DNA from 2 places in the Thalassotalea hakodatensis genome. Region 1 is predicted to be linked to the other one. Evidence: predicted binding sites of a transcription regulator. Region 1 holds the regulator's gene; the other holds the start of a gene.
The links. The regulator sigma-54, encoded in region 1, starts transcription at its own class of promoters, with help from an activator protein. The targets are predictions, from matches to a motif close to GTTGGCACGNNNNTNGNNT.

Region 2: a site for sigma-54 is predicted at 2,398-2,416, ahead of QUE72_RS03895 (FlgO family outer membrane protein). Genes of this name have one in related genera too.

Annotation. Positions count from the first base shown of each region.
Region 1 covers NZ_AP027365.1:652,657-658,300, reverse strand. The annotation lists gene QUE72_RS02810 (KpsF/GutQ family sugar-phosphate isomerase) at 1-671, shown strand, start outside; gene kdsC (3-deoxy-manno-octulosonate-8-phosphatase KdsC) at 671-1,219, shown strand; gene lptC (LPS export ABC transporter periplasmic protein LptC) at 1,216-1,782, shown strand; gene lptA (lipopolysaccharide transport periplasmic protein LptA) at 1,748-2,272, shown strand; gene lptB (LPS export ABC transporter ATP-binding protein) at 2,269-3,000, shown strand; gene QUE72_RS02785 (RNA polymerase factor sigma-54) at 3,057-4,562, shown strand; gene hpf (ribosome hibernation promoting factor) at 4,587-4,874, shown strand; gene ptsN (PTS IIA-like nitrogen regulatory protein PtsN) at 4,897-5,352, shown strand; gene rapZ (RNase adapter RapZ) at 5,368-5,644, shown strand, end outside.
Region 2 covers NZ_AP027365.1:911,618-917,261, forward strand. The annotation lists gene QUE72_RS03885 (Gfo/Idh/MocA family protein) at 1-505, opposite strand, end outside; gene QUE72_RS03890 (flagella assembly protein FlgT) at 1,041-2,207, opposite strand; gene QUE72_RS03895 (FlgO family outer membrane protein) at 2,459-3,124, shown strand; gene QUE72_RS03900 (LPP20 family lipoprotein) at 3,134-3,601, shown strand; gene QUE72_RS03905 (flagella synthesis protein FlgN) at 3,685-4,116, opposite strand; gene flgM (flagellar biosynthesis anti-sigma factor FlgM) at 4,136-4,459, opposite strand; gene flgA (flagellar basal body P-ring formation chaperone FlgA) at 4,536-5,228, opposite strand; gene QUE72_RS03920 (chemotaxis protein) at 5,407-5,644, shown strand, end outside.

The DNA.
Region 1 (5,644 bases):
GTGAAACCGGTGAAGTATTATCAATTTTACCCGTGATAAAACGTATTGGTGCAAAGCTCATTGCCATGAGTAGTAACCCGAATTCAACGTTAGCCAAACTCAGTGATACTCATGTTTGTAATAAAGTGTCCCAAGAAGCTTGTCCACTTGGCTTGGCGCCAACCTCTAGCACAACAGCAACACTTGTGATTGGCGATGCGATGGCGGTGGCATTGTTAAATGCCCGTGGATTTACTGCCGATGATTTTGCCTTATCGCACCCAGGTGGCAGTTTAGGCAAACGTTTATTATTAAGGCTACAAGATATCATGCACACTGGAGAACGACTTCCAGTTGTTGATCAACACGCAAAAGTTAAAGATGCCCTCGTCGAAATGTCGTTGAAAGGGCTAGGTATGACTGCCATCACTAACCAAGAGCACGCACTTGTTGGTTTGTTTACTGACGGTGACTTACGTAGAATACTCGATGCTAAAATAGATATTCATCAAGATAATATTTCTTCGGTAATGACAAAAACACCGACAACAGCGCCACAAAGTATGCTTGCGGCAGAGGCATTAAAAATCATGGAAGACAAAAAAATTAATGGTTTAATTATCGTTGATGAGCATAATAAACCCATAGGTGCAATGAATATGCATGATTTACTAACCTCAGGGGTACTGTAATGATTTCAACCTTATACGGTGAAGTAACCTCTGAGGTATACAACAAAGCGAAAAAGATAAAACTTTTTGTCTGTGATATTGATGGTGTGTTTTCAGATGGACGAATTTATCTCGGTAATGATGGTGAAGAGCTTAAAGCATTTCACACTAAAGATGGTTATGGCATTAAAGCACTTAGCGCCAGCGGGGTTGACGTTGCCGTGATCACAGGGAGGCAATCAAATATTGTTCAAACCCGCATGACAGCATTAACGGTCAAACATATTGTGCAAGGCCAAGAAAATAAACTTCCAACGTTAAAGGCTATGATCGCAGATCTTAGCTTAACGCCAAAACAAGTTGCCTATATAGGTGATGATATGCCTGACTATGAATGTATGCAACATGTTGGTTTAAGCATTGCGGTGAGTGACGCGCACCCAAGCATTCTGTCTATCGCTGACTATACTACGTTTACTCGTGGTGGCTTTGGTGCAGTTAGGGAAACCTGTGACTTATTCATGCAAAGTCAAAACACATTACACAATGCCACAGGCGCAAGTATATGAGCCGAACTCAGGTATTATCGTTTTTATTTTTTGCTTTTGCTATTGCGGCATACAGTGTGCTTGAATGGCATCACACGAAAAAAGAAGACATTGAAGTGGTTGAGAATAACATCACGCCTGACTTTATCGCCGAATCACTTAAAAGTGAGGCTTTTTCGTTACTAGGAAGCTTAACCTATCGCATTGATGCAAGGCGAATGGAACATTACAACGAATTAGCAGTCACATACTTTGAGTACCCTAAATATACCTTATACCCAAAAGATAGTGATGTTCCTTGGAAAATAAGCGCTAATGAAGGCACACTTTACAATAGCAATCGAGTCAAACTCGAAAACAACGTATTATTAATTTCAACGGATGAAAAAAGTTTAATTAGAGAAATTCATGGAAAGTATTTAGAACTCGATTTAAATACCAATATTATTAGCTCAGAAAATCGCATAGAAATAAAAGGTGTTGATTTTGCTATGCAAGGCACAGGGTTAATAATAGACTTAAACACGAAACAGGTAACACTCACACAACATGAACAAACTATTTATCAACCGTCTGCACATTAGTCTTTTATTATTAAGCATGAGTGTTAGCACTGTGTTCAATGTTAACGCTGCCAAAATTGACTTACAGCAAGAAATTAGCATTGATGCTTCTCGACAAGCTGCTGATCTTAAAAATAAAATTTTCAGTTATATTGACAATGTTGTAATTAAGCAAGGTTCATTAGTGATCAACGCTGATCTTGTTCAAGTTATTACGGCAACAGAAACGGATACAAAAACTTATATTGCCCAAGGTAAACCCGCCACGTTTAAACAAACGCTAGAAGATGGAACACACATTTACCTACAAGCTGATGAAATAAAATATGAGCCAGCCAAAAACACAGTGACCATTTCCGGTAATGCCGAATTACGTCAAGAAGGCAGTAAAGTAAACGGTAGTGTGATTACCTATAATTTCTTAACTGAACAAGTACTTGCTAAAAGCGAGAATGATCAACGCGTTAAAACCGTATTACAGCCAAAGCAATTAGAAGAAAAAAATCCATGAACAATGCGAAATTAAATGCTACTCACTTGGCTAAATCCTATAAAGGGCGTATGGTAGTTAAAAATGTTGGCTTAGAAGTAAATGCTGGCCAAATCGTTGGTTTGTTAGGGCCAAATGGTGCAGGAAAAACCACCTCATTTTATATGATAGTAGGCTTGGTTACCCAAGATAACGGCAGCATTACGTTAAATGACGAAGATATCACTTTGCTACCAATGCACGAACGAGCACGCAGAGGTATTGGCTATCTTCCACAAGAAGCGTCTATTTTTCGAAAATTGACTGTATATGAAAATATTATGGCGATTTTACAAACGAGAAAAGAACTAACAGAAATAGAACGAGAAGAAAAACTAGAACATTTAGTAGAAGAATTTAACATTGGACATATTACCGAAAATTTAGGTATGAGTTTATCTGGTGGTGAACGTCGTCGAGTAGAAATTGCCAGAGCACTAGCAGCTGACCCTAAGTTTATTCTGTTAGATGAGCCTTTTGCGGGTGTTGATCCAATTTCTGTAGGTGATATAAAAAAAATTATTCTACACTTAAAAAATAAAGGCATCGGCATATTAATAACCGATCATAACGTTAGAGAAACACTTGATGTGTGTGAACATGCTTACATTGTAAGCCATGGCGAACTCATTGCCCAAGGTGATGCAGATCAAATCCTAGCGAATCAACAAGTCAGAGATGTATATCTTGGTGAACAATTCACGTTATAGTTATAATATGCTTTAGCAAAAATATAAGATTTACTTGAAAGGATAAGAAGTAATTAATGCGCCCAAGTCTGCAACTACGTATCGGACAACAACTCACAATGACGCCGCAACTCCAGCAGGCGATCAAGTTATTGCAGTTGTCCACGTTGGATTTACAACAAGAAATTCAAGAAGCACTAGAAAGCAACCCTTTGCTTGAGGTTGACGAATCATCATCGTCTGTAGAAGACAACCAACCTGATCGTTTAGAAGAAGCTTTTTCCGCAAACACTAATGACGAGAAACCAAACAATAACGATGGTTCAGAAGACTCTACCCCAACGGTAGACGAAATTAGTACCACCGAAGCAATGGATAAATCAGATATCCCTGAAGAACTGAATATCGATACAACATGGGATGAAAGTTACAGTGCTGGCGTATCAAATACCGGCGCAGCACCTATCTCTGACGATTACGTTTACCAAGGCGAAACCACCGATTCCATCCAAGATCACCTACGCTGGCAAATGAAGCTAACCCCGTTCAGTGAAACAGACGAAGCTATAGCCATGGCAATCATCGACGCCATTGACGATGCTGGCTATTTACGCGTCACCACAGAAGAAATTTTAGAATCAGTTGGTGTTGAAGACGTTGAACTTGATGAAGTCGAAGCAGTATTAAAGCGAATTAATGTTTTTGACCCCGTAGGCGTAGGTGCTCGATCAATTGCTGAATGCTTAACTATTCAACTGAACCAATTTGATAAAGACACACCATGGTTAAATGAAAGTAAACTCGTGATCAATGAGTACATTGATTTACTCGGTAACCGTGATTATCGACAAATCATGCGGAAAGCAAAACTCAAAGAAGATCAATTACGTGAAGTGATCCGCTTAATTCAATCTTTAGATCCTCGCCCTGGTGATTCTGTGATCCAAGGTGAAGATCAATATGTGGTACCTGATGTATCAGTCGAAAAGAAAAATGGTCGTTGGATCGTAGAATTAAACCCAGATACTGCACCAAGGCTTTCAGTAAATCAACAATACGCTTCAATGGCTCGCTCGATGAAAAACACGAATGACAGTCAGTTTATTCGATCAAACTTACAAGAAGCTAAATGGTTTATCAAAAGTTTAGAAAGTCGAAACGACACCTTATTAAAAGTGTCTAACTGTATTGTGCAACGTCAACAAGGATTCTTTGAACACGGCCCAGAAGCCATGCGTCCAATGGTGTTAAACGACATTGCTGAAGCTGTAGACATGCATGAATCGACCATTTCACGAGTGACCACGCAAAAATACATGCATACACCGCGTGGTATTTTTGAACTTAAATATTTTTTCTCTAGTCATGTAAGTACAGAAAATGGCGGAGAATGTTCTTCAACAGCGATTCGCGCTTTAATTAAAAAGCTCGTTGCTGCAGAAGTGCCTGCTAAGCCACTGAGTGATAGCAAAATGGCAGAACTATTGGCTGAACAGGGTATCAATGTTGCTAGACGGACGATTGCTAAATATCGAGAATCGTTAAATATTCCACCGTCTAACCAACGTAAAAGTTTACTTTAACTCTCTAGTAAAAGGATAACGCTTATGCAAATTAACCTTGCCGGACATCATGTTGAAATTACTGAACCTATGCGCGATAGCGTCAATAAAAAGTTTGCAAAGCTAGAGCGGCACTTCGATCACATTAACAATGTTTATGTTGTGTTAACGGTTGAGAAACTGAGTCAAATTGCTGAAGCAACCGTACACCTAAGTGGCACTGAAGTGCATGCTAAAGCGGAAAATAATGATATGTACACATCAATAGATTCACTCGTCAATAAGCTCGATAAACAGATCCTCAAATACAAGGGAAAAATTAATCAACATTAGTTTGTTGATCACAAAATCCACTATGAATTTTATCGATATCATCAAAGAGGACTGCACACTGTGTGCAGTCCAAGCTACCAGCAAAAAACGTATTCTTGAACTTTTATGCAGTAAAGCTGCTGATACCAACGATCAAGTCACCACTTATAATTTACTTGAAAGCTTAATGTTAAGAGAGAAAATGGGCTCTACCGGTATCGGTAATGGTATTGCTATTCCACACGGTCGGCTAACATCAACAGATAAAGTCATGATTGTTATCGCTACAGCAGAAACCCCGATAGAATTTGACGCCATTGATAATCGGCCTGTAGATATTTTTATCGCCTTATTTGTACCGGAAGCTAAGTGCCAACAACATTTATCAACGCTACAAAGTATTGCCAAAGTATTCAGCGATAAAAGCGTGTGTAAGCAAGTACGCAAATGCGACAACAACCACGAATTATTTCAATTACTAAAATCTACTGCCCAATAACCTAGGATTTCATCAATGAAACTTACGATAGTAAGTGGCCGCTCCGGCTCAGGTAAAACAGTCGCTTTGCGCGTGTTAGAAGATTTAGGTTATTATTGTGTAGATAATATTCCTGTAAATTTATTACCGGCATTGACCCATACGGTTATTAATGACTACGAAACAGTTGCTGTAAGCCTAGACGTTAGGAACTTACCTGCTGAACCAACAGATGTACCAGAAATACTCGATTATTTACCTAGTGCAGTAGAGCTTTCTATTGTGTATTTAGACGCTGATGACGGCGATCTTA
Region 2 (5,644 bases), 260 kb from region 1:
TGAAAGTATTTGGGTTTTCACCCTTAATATATTTTGAATAACGAGAAGAATATTGGCAAAAGTTTAGATGCGCTTGAGTGATTCTACCAATATTATTGAGGCTATTCTGAACTACTTTGAAGTTCGGTAAGAACTCTGTGAGAAATGCTTCAAAAAGCACCACATTGTTTTCTTCGGCAACCCTAAACATTTCTTTTGCTAGCTGAAAGTCAGAGGCTAGCGGTTTTTCACATATAACGTGTTTGCCAGCTTTTAGCATTTGAACAGATTGTTCAAAATGTAGTGAGTTAGGGCTAGCAATGTATACAGCATCTATTTCTGAACAACTCGCTAATTCATCTAGGCAGTTGAATACAAATCTTGCACTGTGCTTGGTGGCTAGAGCTTCAGCTTTTTTCGCGCTCCGAGAGTAAATACCTGCGATATCGAACAAATTGGTATGTTTAATCGCACCTAAAAACTGTTCTGTGATGATATTAGAACCTACAGTAGCTATTCGAATCATATCTTAATTTAAATTCCTTCATTAGGTTGCTGAGTAATGGCAGTTTCTATAATTTTTCACAGAGAGTGCGTATCAAATAGGCTTTGACTGTATTTAAGGTCAACATTTCGCGGTTGACCCTGTAAAATAAAATTATCTATTATGTCTATACAAGCCACCTTTAAGTAGAATTGGCCCCCAGTCACTTGACTCAACAACTAACAGACCCTAAATATCGATTTAACTCAAGTAATTAACTAACTTGATATTGGCCTACTCATTAAAAAACCAAATTAAAGCTAAACGCAAAAATAAGAAAATACCGTACTTATCGTTTTTTTATAGTACTGATAGTGTCAAATCATCATAATAAATACACTTTTGGCATTATTATAAGCTTTAATAAAAACTGACTGTAAGTTGAACGATAGGGCTAGAAGGCCCAGTGTTATCCAGTTAAGCTATGAGGACGAAACCTCGGTTAATTTAAACGTTATTCTTAGTATTGATCAATAGCTAAACAGTATTGGTTCTACTTGCACAGCGATTCATATCTTTAATAGCGCACAACGACATCATTTATTTGAATGCTGTCGATTAAAGCGCCATCAGTGGTTTGAGCAACAGCATTTGATTGCGATACTTGAATCACTTTTACGTTAAACGGACTCACATTAAACCCTGCATATGAGTGGCCACTGTCTGTTATAAAATTTTTGAGGTGTAACAATGAAAATTCATCACCAATTTGCACACCATGCTGTTTTCCTAGATTAAATCGAACTTGATTAGCGTTCACTTGTACAATTTTACCGCGAGTAGGTTGACACATCATGTTGTCATCGATATCAGTACTTACTTGGTTTAGCGCTTGATCGATGATTTGACCGTAACGACTTTGCCAGAAAACATGTGAGTGAGGGTCTACCTGTTCGCGTTTATTGAATGTCCATGGTGCTGCGTTTCGGTAGGTTTTTTCAAATAATCGTTCACCATTAGCACCATTATAAATATGCACGGTTAATTGAAAAAAGCGTTCAAATATATCTTCTTGCCAAAATGCCCAAGAGTTTTCAGCTTGTGTGGCGAATGAGACATCTTCAATTTCTGAATACATAACGTATTGGCTGTCGGTGATATTGGCTAATGACATTGACACCGCTTTAATTTTATCTAGCTGTAAACTATTGTTATATCTTGAAAAGGCACTACTTGATTTCACAGATAATTGCGGTGAAAGGTAGGTGCCATTTTGTTTTATCTGATCAGATAAGCGTTTCATTATCGCTGAATCAAGGGAGTAAATGCCGCCAATATTGGCCTGTTCTCTATGCACTAAATGGCTTTTAGTGATCAGCATAGACTTACGATAATCAGCGGAAAAACATTGCCGCGTTTGCGGAATGATATCTGCTCTTATGGTCACTGTGATGGTTTTATCTTCATGAGTTTCATCTATAATTTCAAAAGCATTAATATTGCCAGTAGCGCGAATATTGATTTCATTCTGAGTTAGCAGACCGTTGACCACTTGTTGAACACTTGAAACAGAAGCACCTGCAACGAGTAGAGCTTTTTTAAGTGCATTTTCAATGGCTTTTGTTCGTGCTTCTATAGAGTCACCTTGGATCACATATGCATGCCCCTGTGATTCATACCACTGGGCGTGTATAGGGCTTACTAATAGACATAAAAATAAAATTACAAAGCTTAGTCGTTGCATTGCTCACCTGATTTATCTTGGCTTTGATCCTGCATTTGATTTTTATAGTTTAGTTAACGTTTTGCATCTGGTGTATTCATTCGCACGATACGAAAGCATAAACTATGTGTCAAAGGCTCGACTCATATATGGTTAATGAGTGTGATGCATATTCTATGCCTATAGTTTTTTCGATACATGGCGTTGATGAGTTGGCGTAATTTTTGCTTTGTGAATAACTATAAAATTTAGTTGTATTTGAGGGGAGCTCAATGAAAACTTGGTTAATGCTTATGTTATTGTCTGGATTAGTATCGTGTAGTGCGATGCATTCAAAAAGTAATAACAATTCAGATGACGACTTTTATCAAGCCGCTCATAAAAATAAAGGCGAAATTGATGCTTACCAACTACCAAAGCATGCGATAAATGATGTGGTGAAAGGCTTAGCGTTTCAGATGCTACAGAGTAGTACTTTTGTCACACCTAAAACACCGGTGGCGGTTGCGTCGTTTGTTCACTTAGCTGATTTAGAGTCAACGAACTGGCTTGGTAATCAACTCTCAGAAAGTTTTGTTCATGAATTGCAGCGGCATGGCTTAATTGTCGTTGACTTTAAAACGACTGGACACATACGTGTTACAAAAGAAGGCGACTATATATTTAGTCGTGACTGGAAAGAACTTCCAGAGCGTCAGATAATTGACTACGTAGTTACGGGCACGATGATGGAACAGAATGGCGGTGTTATGGTCAATGCTCGTATGATTGGCATGCAATCACGGGTAGTTGTTGCTACTGCGCAGTCATTTATTCCAGAATGGGTTATTGGTGATGAATTACAGCGCAGGGAAAACGTGCGGATAAAAGATGGCATGATCCTACGTGATTCTCAGGCAATGCTTGAAGAAAAAAGAGCTGTTAAAATTCAACAGTAAGGTACGTTTATGAAAACTTGTTCTTTATCTAAAATTTGCTGTGTGGTTGCTTCATTGGCATTACTTGGTTGTAGTTCTGTCTATGATAAACATGTGCAATGGCAAGCTGTAAAACCAGAAGCATTCCCTCTCCTTACTGCTGTAGGTCAAGCACCAATTAGTTTACAGAAATCGTCCAACGACACACAAAAAATGTTGATGGCAATTCATGCCTCTAAAATAGCCGCCTACGCCGAACTTGCTGAGCAAGTCTATGGACAACAGCTTTCTAGTGATTTAACAATGCGTAATTTAATTGTTGAAGACCAACGATTAAAAGCATCTGTGCAAGGTATTATCCGTGGTGCTAAAGTCATTAAAAGTTACCCTGTTGGTGATACCTATACCACGGAGTTACATCTTGATTTTAAAGATGTTTGGGAAATTTATTTAGCGAATAATAGACAGAAAGAAATTAAACACGTTAAATACTATTAATTGTCTTTACGTTAATTGTTGTAACAAAAATGGCCTTACAAACGTAAGGCCATTTTTTTCAATTATTTATTTTTGATGTGATGTTAAGCTTTTATACCTAAGCTGCTAAGCCCACCAGAAGTTTTACCTTTGCTATCATAGGTCACGGAAGATTTATCATTCTGTTGTAATAGAGTGGTTTTTAAACGTTCAACGGCCATTTGCGATTGTTGGATGATATGACCGTTTACTTGGTTTTTTTCTTTACAACGTAGTAACGCTTGCTCTATTGCTTTTAGTACTTCATCTAACTCGCCATTAGCTTTTTGTTCACTAAATGCCAAACTTTGTGAAAATTGTTGATCTAACGTTTGAATATCGAGCAACAACGTATTTTTTTGTTCGGTCACTTTAGCAAGCGCATCAGGTGAGTTTTTTTGTAACGTAAGCCGCTCTTCGTCAATAATAGTCTCAAGTTGCTGTAATTGAGCAAACTGCTTATCTAATAATTGACGGTAATTGATATTGTCAGCCACTTACTTTCCTTAAATAGTTTTAAACTGATTCAGCTAAATCAAACTCGAAACTCGCAATACTCGCGGCTAATTTTTCTGGATTAATTTTATAATCACCAGAAGTAATCGCTTTTTTTAGCTCTTCAACTTTTTTCTGATCTACAATCGGAGAGTCTTCAATCTTTTTCTGTAAATCCCCAAGTTGCTTAGCTTGCGGTGTAATTGAAAAAGAGTCTTTACTTGCGACTTTAGCTTGTTCAGTATTCGTTGCGTTTTGCGCGTTCTGTTGTTTAAGTTGAGTTTGCTGGTCAACTTTTTGTTTTACTTGCCCAGTGTTTGACAAGTTATTGATATTTATAGCCATAATAAAACCTTATCGGCAATTAATTGCGGTGTATATTTACTTATCGGCAAATGATTCAATTTCTTTAACCTTTTTATTATAGATTAATCACTACTTGGTTGATAGCTTTAACTTCCGCTGTAACAACTCTACCGGACTGATTATTACGCACTCTAATTTGCTGGCCTCTTACACCGTTAGAAAGCGCTGTTCCTTTTGTTTTGATGGTTAGGTTATCTGTAATTGCACTGATAACGACACTTTCACCTTTGCAGACAATACAAAACATGCGTTTACTAATCACGCTTCCGCTCGTTAAGCTGCGTTTACTCCTTGCGCCATAAGCTAATGTTGGGTCACGAATAACTTCACCACGTGTTTGGTGGATAGGTCGCCATTCTATGGCAATATTACCTTCGTCGAGCACCGTACCTTTTGCTATTTTGATTGTTGACACTAAAACAGGCACTTCTTCTGTCACGCGAACTGGCAGAAAAATGTTCCATGGTGTTGAGCTTTCGCAATATATTTTTACATTGACGTTTCTCGTTGAGTAATTTTCAGGTATATTCGCCTGTAATGGAACCGCGCAGGGATTTATTTGAATTCTTGGGTCAATATCAGCGGGCGTGATCACCCGTTTACTTCCTTGTGAAGCTGGTAAGTTTTGTGCCACGTAATTTTTTGCAAATAATTTAATATCTTCGCGTGTGTATTCTTCTGCACTTATTGGGCTAGACAATAAAGTGTTTAATACAGAAAAAGTGATAAATATCTTTAATTTGCTCATAAATTTTGTAATCTAAATACTAGGGAATTTGAAATACTCGTCTATGCTTATTGTAGAGAGCATCGCTGTCGTTATTTTGTGTCAATAATTAGGCACTAAATGTAATTGCTAAGTATACTATCAAGAATTATGCCTTTTAGCCGTTAAAGGTTGCAGGAAAAATTATCAGAGGTTTTTTATGGCAGGAATTTTAGACTCGGTTAACCAACGCACACAGTTGGTAGGACAAAACAGGCTTGAGTTACTACTTTTTAAATTAGTTGGGCGTCAGCGGTTTGGCATCAATGTGTTTAAAGTACGGGAAGTCATGCCTTGCCCTAAATTAACATTACTGCCTAAACAAGATAAATTTGTTAAAGGTGTTGCTCATATTCGTGGACAAACGATTTCTGTGATTGATTTAAGTAAAGCGACTG